2 regions of the Metabacillus sediminilitoris genome follow, and region 2 is predicted to be linked to the other one. Evidence: riboswitches for the same ligand, from Rfam matches in the RefSeq annotation. Region 2 holds a riboswitch; the other holds the start of a gene.
The links. A riboswitch is a leader RNA that binds a small molecule or an ion and turns the genes downstream of it on or off. The one in region 2 is predicted to bind glycine.
Positions count from the first base shown of each region.

Region 1: linked by a shared signal. The riboswitch ahead of GMB29_RS06030 (amino acid permease) and the one ahead of gcvT (glycine cleavage system aminomethyltransferase GcvT) in region 2 are both predicted to bind glycine.

Region 1 is NZ_CP046266.1:1,216,458-1,222,959, reverse strand. It holds partial or broken gene GMB29_RS27255 (amino acid permease C-terminal domain-containing protein) at 1-250, opposite strand, end outside; gene GMB29_RS06030 (amino acid permease) at 244-1,632, opposite strand; glycine riboswitch at 2,073-2,131, opposite strand; glycine riboswitch at 2,134-2,236, opposite strand; gene GMB29_RS06025 (amidohydrolase) at 2,690-3,877, opposite strand; gene GMB29_RS06020 (MFS transporter) at 4,237-5,373, opposite strand; gene GMB29_RS06015 (CapA family protein) at 5,903-6,502, shown strand, end outside.
Region 2 is NZ_CP046266.1:4,006,490-4,012,991, forward strand. It holds gene gcvPB (aminomethyl-transferring glycine dehydrogenase subunit GcvPB) at 1-577, opposite strand, end outside; gene gcvPA (aminomethyl-transferring glycine dehydrogenase subunit GcvPA) at 570-1,916, opposite strand; gene gcvT (glycine cleavage system aminomethyltransferase GcvT) at 1,973-3,073, opposite strand; glycine riboswitch at 3,353-3,445, opposite strand; gene GMB29_RS19260 (DEAD/DEAH box helicase) at 3,762-5,447, shown strand; gene GMB29_RS19265 (YqhG family protein) at 5,474-6,271, shown strand.

The DNA.
Region 1 (6,502 bases), 2.8 Mb from region 2:
TCTTTTTGTAAGCGTTAACAACATTTTTTATTTTGTAAGTGAAATAAATAACTAGCCCGATGATTAACCATGTTATAAAGCTATTCTAAGTACTTGCGGGCAATTGAAGAACTAAATAGCCACAAAATAGGTTCGCTAATATTGGCAGCAGCGGAACAAACAGTACTTTAAATTTCCTTTCCAAATCTGGCTGAGTTTAGCCAATTGATACATCGATAAAAGCGAAAAGAGTACCGATACCTCTTAATTTTCCGCTACCTGTTCTTGATTCGCCTGATCTGCATGAGTTGCATTCATTTTCCGCATCTTATAAATCGCGATCAGCAAAATAAACCAAACAGGAGTTACAAACAAGGCAATACGAGTATCTTCCGCAAGTGCTAGCACGACAAGAACGAACGCTAGGAAAGCAAGGATCAAGTAATTGGCAAATGGATAAAACGGCAATTTAAATTTGTTCAGTTTCGCTAGATCTGGTCTTGTTTTGCGGTATTTCAAATGACTGATGACTGTAATTCCCCAAATAAAGATGAAACATACTGTAGAAATACTTGTAATCAGTGTGAATACTCCCTCTGGCATTATATAGTTCAACACAACGGAAATAAGAATGACGACAGTTGAAAAGAACAATGCATTGGAAGGTACTTTACGGGCATCAAGTTTTGCAAATGGTACAGGTGCATTTTTATCTTTGGCAAGTGAGTATACCATTCGGCTTGTACTGAAGATGGCGCTGTTACATGCCGAAGCAGCGGATGTTAGGACAACAAAATTGACGATACCAGCAGCTGCAGCGATACCAACTGCTACGAATACTTGAACGAAAGGGCTTTCCGTTGGGACGATGGCGTTCCACGGATAAACACTCATAATGACAATAAGTGCCCCAATATAGAAAATGATAATTCGAATAGGGATATTATTTATTGCTTTTGGAATAACTCTCTCTGGATCTTCTGTTTCACCTGCAGTAAGACCTACAAGTTCAATGCCAACAAACGCAAACACTACCATTTGGAATGAAAGGATAAAGCCATTTATGCCATTTGGGAACATACCATCGTGGCTCCATAGATTCGTGAAACTGGCTGCGCCTGAATTTGTGGAAAAGCCTTTAATAATCATGAAAATACCAATGACAATTAGGGCTAGTATCGCAATGACTTTGATTAATGCGAACCAGAATTCCATTTCGCCAAAAAGTTTTACAGTTGCTAGGTTCATAATTAGCAAAATAACAAGGGCAATTAACCCCGGCATCCACTGTGGTACAGAGGGAAACCAATACTGGGTATAGAGTCCAACTGCTGTTAAGTCAGCCATTGCGATTGAAATCCAGCAAAACCAGTAGGTCCAGCCGGTCACAAAAGCTGCCATATTACCTAAATAGTCTCTTACAAAGTCAACAAAAGAATGATAGTTCAAATTGCTTAAGAGTAATTCTCCAAGTGCGCGCATGATTAAAAAACAAATGACACCTGTAATCATGTAAGCAATTAAAATCGATGGTCCTGCTAAATGTATAGATTTTCCTGCTCCGAGAAATAATCCCGTTCCGATAGCCCCGCCAATAGCGATTAGTTGTACGTGCCTGTTCTTAAGACCTCTTTCCAATTTTTGCTCCTGCATACGATTTTCCTCTCTCTACTTTTCTAGGATATTTGCAATTATAATTTTAAATTAATATCCCAATAAAAGTTTAGTATTATGAGTTAATCTGACCAAAAAAGCGCTTACAAATTTGGATAAAATAAATACTCAGGCAGGATCTGCATGCAGCAGTCATCCCTGTCTATACAAAGATTCCTGTTTCAATAATGACTCCAATCACTAACATGGTTAAATCCAAGGCTCCTAACTTTTTTCACAGGGCAGTTTCTTTAACTTTTGATTGTGTAATGTAGCTAAAAATAGCCTTTTAACGAAATAAGGTCATCAATCACTATAATCAAAACAGAATGAAGATTGATAGCTGCATTGATAGTCTTGTGCTTATCCTCCTCCTTTTGCTTATACCTATCTTTCTCTAACAAAAAAAGGACAGAGAAAAATAGGCATTTTCCTATTTTTCTCTGTCCTTTTACCTGAGAGTTTAACTCCTTTGGTGGCACATGGCTCTCTCCAGAGATGCGTCCTATTGTAGTCCTTTTTACCTGAGAGTTTGATTCCAAATTTATTAGAACTTGCTCCTTCGGTGCTAAACAATGCGTTTAGTCTCTCCCACAATATTCATCCGCTAATATACAATTAAATATATCCTATTCTATTAAAAGCAAAAAGTCAACTTAATATTCAGAATTCATTATTAATTTCAATTTTTAAAAATGCTTTGGAGGAAAGTTGTTTTTAGGTATCTATCTACTACAGATAAACTTTACAGTTATTAACCCTAACATAGATAGTAGAAAAGCCAATAAACAAATCTATATTCAAACCAGGTTGAGAAAATAAAATCCTCAACCTGGTTTATTCTAGTTCTATTAGTATAGATTTTATTATCTATTCATAGATAGTTTATTTATGGAGCAGTCTGCACCACTTTCGCACCGTACATATAAGTCTTCCATCACACCCCACTGTCAGGATCACCATTCTTAGTAGCTTGACTCGGTAATTGTATTGCTAATCTAATACACTGTTAAGATATGATCATCTATAAACCATAACGTACAAATTATTCTTTTTTCTAATCTAATTCATAATACCCGCAAACAACATATCCCACTGCTTTTGCTGCCACGAGCAGGGCATCTTCATCGATATCAAATTTAGGATGATGATTAAAATAAGGTTTTTCTACTCTTTTAGGTGTACATGCAATGTAAAAGAAGCAAGAAGGGAATTTTTCAGCATAGTAAGCAAAGTCTTCAGATGGCGGCATTGCTGGAAATTCCTTCACTTCTTTAATATCTTTATCATTTGCATTCATAAGGAACTCAGCAACCCTTTCTGTTAATGCAGGATCATTATATAAAGGTGGATAATCATTCGTATATGTTAGCTCACATGTTACACCAAATTCTACTTCAAGACCTTTTACAAGTCGTTTAACTTCTTTTTCAATTGTTTCTTTTGTTTCAACAGTCATATAACGGATATCGCCTTCAAGCTCTACACTGTCTTTAATGACATTGAATGTCCCTTTTCCATCAAAAGATCCAATCGTAATCACGCCAATATCAAAAGGACTTAAACGACGGCTAATAATCGTTTGAGCGGCGGTGACAAAATGAGAACCAGCCACAATGGCATCATTCGCTAGATGTGGTGAGGATCCATGACCGCCTCTGCCTTGAATTTTTAATTTTAAATAAGCCCTTCCGTTAAAAGAATAACCAGCGTGATAACCAACAACTCCCGCTTCATCCATTGGCAGCAGGTGGATACCAAATACATTATCTAAGTCGTCTAGCAAGCCGGATTCCACGATACTCCTTGCCCCGCCTGGTGGCACTTCTTCCGCATGTTGATGAATAATTTTGATAGTACCAGGAATTTCATCTTTTAATGTAATTAAGCAATCCGCCAAGATTAATAAATAGGCTGTATGGCCATCATGGGCACATGCATGCATAACACCTTCATTTTTGGATTTAAATGGTACATCCGTTTCTTCGACAATTGGAAGCGCATCAAAATCAGCGCGCAGACCAATGGTTTTTCCGGACTTTCCACCTTTGATTGTCACGACAACTCCGTATCCATTTCCTACATTCGATTGGACTTCTACATTCTTACCTTTATAAAAATCAATAATATATTGAGCAGTTTTTTCTTCTTTGAAAGAAAGTTCGGGATTTTCGTGTAAATGTCTGCGAATTTTAATAATCTCATCTTTACGGGACTCCAACATTTCCATTAATATACTTTTCATAGCTCGTCATCCTTTGAATATTTTTCTAAAATGCATTACATGTGGCGCAAAACATTTCAAACTGCTATTTATTCAACAACAGGGCTTCCAGCTGATTTATTTTTAGAAGTATTAGATATTTTTCCGGCATTTTTTATTCCATGAAGATAATGGATAATTGCACTTTGTCCTGTTCTGTGACTTTTCCATTTCTTGAATAAAGGTATGTAACTTTTTAAATCATACGTAATCATCATGTTTAGCTTGTAACGCTTCTATAGATCCTTCTGAGGGTTGTTTTTTAGGTCCTTTTTCCATGAATGGACGAGGAAAATCCTACGCCTCGAGAGTATTCTGGTCCCTTCAGATAATCTAATCCCCTATCTGCTTTTAAATGAAATGACGATAGTAAATAAAGATAAAATAATCAATATTCCTCCAACAAATGGATTGTGTTCAATTGATAGCTCTTCAACGACCATACCACCAATAATAGAACCAACCGCTACACCTAAATGAAGGGCGGAATTATTTAAACTCTGCTGAATATCAGAGGTTTTAGGAGATGTTTCGATTAAATAAGTTTGCATGGCCGGTGAAATCGCCCAGCTTAAAATCCCCCATATAATTAGCGTAAGAAATAGCATCGGAAATATTTCTGTCGTAAAAGGTAAAATAAAAAATACAAAAGAAAACAGAATGAGTGCCAATAAAATAGATCGTTTTGACCCAAACAAATCAGCCAAAACACCTCCAATACCTCCTCCACTCACTGCAGCCACCCCAAAAATTAAATACACTATACTCACCCATCCCCCATCCAGATCAGTAGTCGTCTGGATGTATGGACTAAAATATGCATATATAACGGTATGACCAGACATATAAAGAAACGTAGTCATTATAGCAAATGTAATTTTAGGGCTTTTTAATGAAGCTAATTGAACTTTTAACGGAACTTGTGTTTTTGGTTGTATGCTGTCCATAAAGAAATGAACACCAATGATTGATAAAGCTGTTAAACCAGTTATCAATATAAATGGTGCTCTCCATCCAAAAGCATTACCAAGTAAAAGGCCAATCGGTACTCCTAAAACAAGTGAAGCACTGACCCCCATTGATACAAATCCAATTGCTCTGCCCCGGTATTTTTCCTCTACTAAACTTGGAGCCATAACTAAACATAAAATGATTAATAATGCCCCACTCAGAGCTAAAATGATTCGTGCAATAAATAAAATGGTAAAGTTCGGGCTCAATACTGTAATGATACATCCTATTAAAAATATGTATAAACAGATTAATGTTAACTTTTTTCGTTCTACCTTGGCTGTTATTACTAATAAAATTGGAGAGGCGATTGCCATTATTAAAGCAAATACAGTAATCAGCAATCCTACTTGCGCCAAACTTACCTGTAAATCTTCTGCTATTAGATCTAGAATCCCGCTGATAATCAGTTCAACCATTCCAATAACAAATGATATGACCATTAAAAAATACACTCTTTTATCCATGTTGTCTTCCTTCCACATCTTTGTCTCCATTTAATACTAGCTTTCATATTTAAAAAATACAATTTTTGTATTATGACAAATCTTATAAATGCCCATTATTTTTCCTCATTCATTTTTGTCTGATTTATCAACATATTTAAATGTTAATTAATAGTCCATTAAATGAAGATCTTCCTTACTTAAGAAATGCGTCCGTTACTTGAATAAGGAGGAAAAACCATTCATCTTGAGCCATTTTCACTACTTTACCTCCTACATAAATATAGAATTTGGTTATCTTCAACTGCTTTTAAAAACAATTAAAGTGGTCTTGCAATTTCATATCCTTGTTCTACTCGAATATTAATTTCACTTTTTTTGAAATATTGGTATTTTAACCATCCATTAGCACTACCAGTAGCCACGTTTCGGGAATACAATTATAATCTGCACGGTTAAATATGATTCTTTCATGAAAGAATAACATTACATATTTAAAGCTGATCTGCAGAACTAAAAACAATGATTTTTAAGAAAAGGAAGAATACTGATGAAAAAGTTTTTATTTTTATTTACATCATTAACTATTTTTTTAAGTTTTTTTGTCCTAAATAATACGGAAGAACCTCATTATGATGATTTTCAAGTTAAGGACACTTCAGAATCAGAAAATAACGTGATCCTTTCAAAAGAAAATAATAAAACTTACACAGCTTCGTTGTCTGCAATTGGTGACGTTCTTATACATGACCGGGTATACAATCCAGCACATATCGGAAACGGAAAGTATAACTTTGTATCTCATCTAAAACAAGTTAAACCATACTTAGAAAAGGCAGATATTACTGTTGCGAATCAAGAATCGATGATAGGTGGTACTAAAATTGGCCTTTCGTCATATCCTTCTTTTAACAGTCCTCATGAAGTGGGTGATGCGTTAAAGCATAGTGGGGTCGATATAGTAACACTAGCAAACAATCATACATTAGATCGTGGAGAAGATGCAATACAAAGTGCAATTACTTACTGGAATAAGATCGGTATGCATTATACTGGTTCTTATGTTTCTTTAGAAGATCAAAGGAAAATCAGAATAATAGAAAAGAATGGTATTATTTTCTCCTTTTTAGCTTATACCTATGGTACGAAT
Region 2 (6,502 bases):
CTGATTTTACTGTAATTGTTTCAAAGCCTGCTACTGTTGCAGAAGCCGGATTCGTACCATGTGCTGAATCAGGAACAATAACTTTTGTTCGTTTCGTATCGTTATTTGCTTCATGATACGCACGAATCATCATTAAGCCTGTCCACTCACCATGTGCTCCTGCAGCAGGTTGAAGAGTCACTTCGTCCATGCCAGTGATTTCTTTTAAATGCTGCTGAAGATCGAATAATAATCCCATAGCACCTTGAACTGTTTCTTCCTCTTGTAATGGATGAATATGTGCAAAACCAGCCAAACGAGCAACATTTTCATTTATTTTAGGATTGTACTTCATCGTACAAGAACCTAATGGATAAAAACCAGAGTCAACTCCGTGATTACGTTTTGATAAAGCCGTATAATGTCTCATTATATCTAGCTCTGAAACCTCAGGTAACTCCGCTTCAAACTTGCGAATATAATCAGAAGGAATCAGTTCGTCTAATGAGAGTGCTTCAACTTCAAGCTCTGGTAAGCTATACCCTACACGGCCTGGTTTACTTATTTCAAATATTAATGCTTGATCTTGATTACTCATTGCCATCCCCCAATTCCTTCACAAATGTATCGATCTCTTCTTTTGTACGTAATTCAGTAACAGCGATCAACATATGATTTTCAAGTTCAGGATAAACTTTTCCTAAATCAAAACCACCGATGATTCCTTTTTCTAACAGCTTTTTATTTACTTCACGAACTGGTTTTGATAGCTTCACAACAAATTCATTAAAAATTGGCTGTGCAAATGGAACATTTAATCCTGCTTTTTGACAAGCCTTTTTTGCATAATTGGCTTTTTGGATATTTTGAATAGCCATTTCTTTCACACCTTGTTTCCCAAGTGCAGTCATAGCGACAGATGCAGCTAATGCATTTAACGCTTGGTTAGAACAAATATTAGAAGTCGCTTTATCACGACGAATATGTTGCTCGCGAGCCTGAAGGGTTAAAACAAAACCGCGCTTCCCATTTTCATCTGTTGTTTGACCCACAAGGCGTCCTGGAACTTTTCTAAGAAGCTTATTTGTTACTGCAAAATAACCACAGTGAGGTCCACCAAATGCAGTTGGTATTCCAAATGGTTGAGCATCACCAGCAACAATATCTGCACCTAATGCTCCAGGTGGTGTTAAAGCGCCTAATGCTAATGGATTAGAAGAAACGATAAACATACTTTTACCCGTATGAGCAATTGGTTCAATCTCTTTTAAAGGCTCAATATGACCAAAAAAGTTTGGATATTGAACGAGAACAGCCGCAACATCATCATTCATTTCTTTTTGAAGAGCCTCTAAATCAGTCACACCATCTTTTAATGGTATCTCAACAACTTCAATGTATTGACCACTCGCATATGTTTTAATCACATCACGAGATTCAGGATTTACAGCTTGAGAAACGAGAATTTTCTTCTTTTTCGTCTGACCAGCAGCAAGCATAGCCGCTTCTGCTAACGATGTTCCCCCATCATACATTGATGAGTTTGCCACATCCATTCCAGTAAGCTCACAAATCATCGTTTGGAATTCGAATATCGCTTGAAGCTCACCTTGAGAAATTTCAGGCTGATAAGGTGTATATGCTGTATAAAATTCTGAACGGGAAATGACATGATCGACAATAACAGGCATGTAATGGTCATAAACACCGGCACCTAAAAATGACACATTACTTCGTAAATCTTTGTTCATAGCTGCTAATTGTGATAATTCTTTTAACAACTCGGTTTCAGATTTTGCCTTTTTAATGTTGTACTCACCCTGAAAACGAACTTTTTCTGGAATATCTTGAAACAATTCATGAACAGAATCTACGCCAATTGTTTGCAGCATTTCCTGTTTATCTTGTTCCGTCATAGGTAAATAACGATGTTTCATTACTTGTGAACCCCTCTCATAGTTAGATGATTACTCTTTTTTACTTGTTGAACATATTATTTTTGACGCTTGTAAAATGGCGTTGCTACAACCACTGCTTTTAATCTCTTTTTACGAATCTGTACTTCGACCTCTGTACCTAAATCTGTAAAATCAGCTTTTAATAAAGCGACGCCAATATTTTTCTTTAAGGTAGGAGATTGTGTTCCTGTTGTAACAAAACCAATTTGCTCTCCATCAACAAACACTTCGTAGCCATGACGCGGAATGCCTTTATCTATTAATTCAATCCCTACTAATTTACGTTCAGGACCCTTTTCTTTTTGTTCTTTTAATACAGCTTTCCCAATAAAATCAGCTTCCTTATTTGGTTTGACAGCAAACCCGATACCAGCCTCAATCGGTGTAATATCTTTTGAAAGCTCTTGCCCATACAATGGAAGATTTGCTTCAAATCGTAATGTATCACGTGCACCTAATCCACATGGGAGGACACCGTCTTCTTTACCGGCTTCCAATATTTTTACCCAAAGCAGCTTTGCATCCTCTGAAGCACAATATATTTCAAAGCCGTCTTCACCTGTATAACCTGTTCTTGAAACTAATGAATTAACACCAGCTACTTTAACAGCATCTTTAAATTTAAAGAATTTGATTTCAGATAAATCCGTATCCGTTAAGCTTTGCAGAATTTTATCGGCAAGTGGTCCTTGGAGTGCCAGCTGGGCGATTTCATTTGAAATATTCCTAACGGTTACATCTCCAAATACATGCGAACAGAGCCACTCTACATCTTTTTCAATATTCGATGCATTTATTACGAGTAAATAATTATTGTCTGCTTTTTTATAGATGAGTAAGTCATCAACAGTGCCACCATCTTCATAGCACATTGCTGTATATTGCGCGCCGCCATCTTTAAGTAATGACACATCATTTGTCGCGATTTTTTGCAAGAAAGCAAGACTACCTTCCCCAAGCACCTCAACTTCACCCATATGAGAAACATCAAACAACCCAGCATGATGACGAACTGCTTCATGTTCTGCTTTAATAGAAGAAAACTGTACTGGTAAATCCCAGCCGCCAAAATCAATCGTCTTAGCACCATAGTTTTTATACACTTCATATAAAGGTGTTCGTTTTAACTCTGTCATATTGGAGATACTCCCTTCTATTTTTAAATCCATGGAAACTCACTAAATTACTTAAAATTTCAGACAAAAAAAGGACATAGTACTCCCACATTATCATTTGGAAGTCTCTGTCCTTTTAACCTGAAAGTTTACCTTATGTAAAATTGGAATACAGTGTGCTTATCCTAGCTATCTAGTTAAGCTTTATGCTCAATCTAAATAACTAAATAAGCATACCGTCCCACAAAAGGCTTTCCCCTTTGGTAGTTTGCAACTAATTGCAAACACTCTCCAGAGCTGCGTCAAATAAGAGTCTTTTTGCCTGAGAGATTCACAATTGTTTGCTCCTTCGGCGCTATACCACGAACATATAGTCTCTCCCCTTATTCTCACCCGCACATATTTTGTTTTCAAATTGGTAATACTTAAAAAACAGTTTAAATCGACATTCAGACATTTTAGACATTAAAGTAAACAAAAAAACTAACGTCAATGCTTCATCTACCTGAAAGATAAGCATTGTAGAACTTACTTAACATCCTACCATGCACATAGACTTTCGGCAATACATTTTTCCTTAATGATTTATTATATTTTCATATATAACGTTCGTCTTTTCATCAAAATTAACATGATATTCATTTCACTTCTACTTTTTCTAACCAAATGATGAACATTACATCATAAAAAAGAAAGGACTGTCATTAAAATGAATGTAAAGACTACCTTTGATTCATCTTGGCAGGATGGTTTTTTTGAAAAGCTGGAAAATGATGGACCATGGTCAAACTGGGAGCTTTATAAACTTTCTTATGAAGTTCAGCAATATTCAGCTGTACCATCTTTTGAAGGTTTACAAGCACCAAAGCATCTTCCTCATTTCACACCGCTCCCACATCAATTAGAAGTTGCTCAAAGAGTGGTTGAAAAAATGAACGGAAAAGCCATTTTAGCTGATGAAGTGGGATTAGGTAAAACAATCGAAGCAGGGTTAATTTTAAAAGAATATATGATTCGCGGACTTGTTAAAAAGATATTAATTTTAGTGCCTGCCTCACTTGTGTCCCAATGGGCCCGTGAATTAAATGAGAAATTTTTTATTCCGGCTGTAGAGCAAAAGAAAAGCTATGTCTGGGAAGCTTGTGATGTTGTCGTATCTTCAATTGATACAGCAAAACGGAGTCCCCATCGAGAGATTGTCTATGATCAATCTTATGATCTAGTGATTATCGATGAAGCACATAAACTGAAAAATAATAAAACGAAAAACTATGAATTTGTACAAAACTTAAAAAAGAAGTATTGTTTATTGCTAACTGCAACACCTGTTCAAAATAGAATTGAAGAAATTTTTAATCTTGTATCATTATTAAAACCTGGACACTTAGGAAATGAGGCATTTTTTAATGAAGCGTTTTCTGCAAAAGATCGCTCATTGGAAGATCATGAACATTTACGTGAGCTCGTAAACAAGGTTATGATCCGAAATCGTCGCGGAGATACTGGAATCGAATGGCCGAAGCGTGTTGTTGAGACAATACCTATTGATTTTTCAGAAACTGAGCAGCATCTATATGACACAATCACAGCATTAAAATCACATTCTCAATATGCGGCAAATACATTTTCAATTATGACATTACAACGTGAAGCATGCAGCAGTCGTGAAGCTGTATACATGACACTAAAGAAAATGCTTGATCGTCCTGAGGGTGAAGAAGCTATCTTATCTTATGACGTCATCAAAAATATTATGATGGCGATCGATGGTGTCACACAAAATACAAAGGCACTCAAGGTTGTTGAACTTATTAAGAAATTAAATGATAAAGTAATCATTTTCACAGAATATCGTGCCACCCAATTTTATTTACAATGGTTTCTCCAGCAAAACGGGATCACATCTGTACCATTTCGCGGTGGCTTCAAACGCGGAAAAAAAGATTGGATGAAAGATCTCTTTAAAAATCGTGTACAAGTATTAATTGCAACAGAAGCTGGCGGAGAAGGGATCAACCTCCAATTTTGCCACAACATCATAAACTATGATTTACCATGGAATCCAATGAGACTTGAACAACGGATCGGTCGTATTCACCGCTTAGGACAAGAACAAGATGTTCATATTTTCAACATGGCAACAAGAAATACCGTTGAAGAACACATTCTCAAGTTACTATATGAAAAAATTAATTTATTTGAAAAAGTGATCGGTGAACTAGATGAAATTTTAACAAAATTAGAAATTAAAAATTTCGAAGATCACATCCAAGACATTTTGCTCAATTCTAAAAGTGATGGCGAAATGAAGATTAAAATGGAAAACTTAACTTCTATTCTTGACTATGCACATCATTCTCAGGAACAAAGAAAAGCAGCAAGCGGAAATCCTTAACATGCTTGATGAAAGGTGGACCTTTTATGCAACAAGAGCAAATACATAATTACTTAGAAAATTTCTTTACAGCAAATGCTTGTGACATTATCGAAAATAAACCTGGTTACATGATGGTTCAATTAACAATTGACATGGACAAAGAGTTAATGAACAGACCTTTCTATTGGCATTACCTTGAAAAAACAAATGGTGTCCCAAACCCAATGAAACTAACCTTAATTACTGATCAGCAGCAAGCTCCAAATGACCTGAAGGGCGAAGTTATGCATTTTGGCTCCCCTCGTCTACATCAAATCTTTCAATCAACCACAAAGCTTGGCAGCTATATTCGCTTATTCGAAAAAGTTCAATCGACTGGGGCAAACGTTCCCCTTCATCCATGGCTCGGTGTTAATATCATGGTTTCCTATCAATGTGATATGAAAAAAGATCATCTCTACTCGATTGGTCTACACCTTGTAAGCGGAGCATTAGTTGAAAACTTTCAAGACAAACTAGAAAAGATTAACCTAACACCAAAAATCCCGGATCTATGCTTTAATATGACACCACTTATCAAACCCCAAAGCGGGATAAAGCGAATTGAGAATTTTATTGAGCAAACAATTCGAACACAAGATCATTCATGGGCAGATTCTGCACGACAAAGATGGAATGAGGATCTCAAGCTTTTAGATCACTTTTATGAAGATATTGAGGAAAAGCCAGATTGCTATTATTTAGAGAAGGAAGCATTACGGGAGCTATATGAACCTGAGATTCGTGTTTCGATACAAAATGGCGGGATATTTTATTTGACGACTAAGGCGATATTTGGGTAGTGTGACAAAGCAATGACTAATTGCTTTGTCTTCTTCGAGTTGAAATTTCAATCGATTCCACTTCTGTTTAATTTACTGAAAAGTATAAATAGTTCGACAAAAATAGCATTTACTCTTTAAAAAATATAATTTAAATCTCTATTTAAATAAGTGTTTTTATATGTAAAACATAGCCACAAATACCTATATATCGTTACATCCACAATATATATATATACTCATAAAAATATT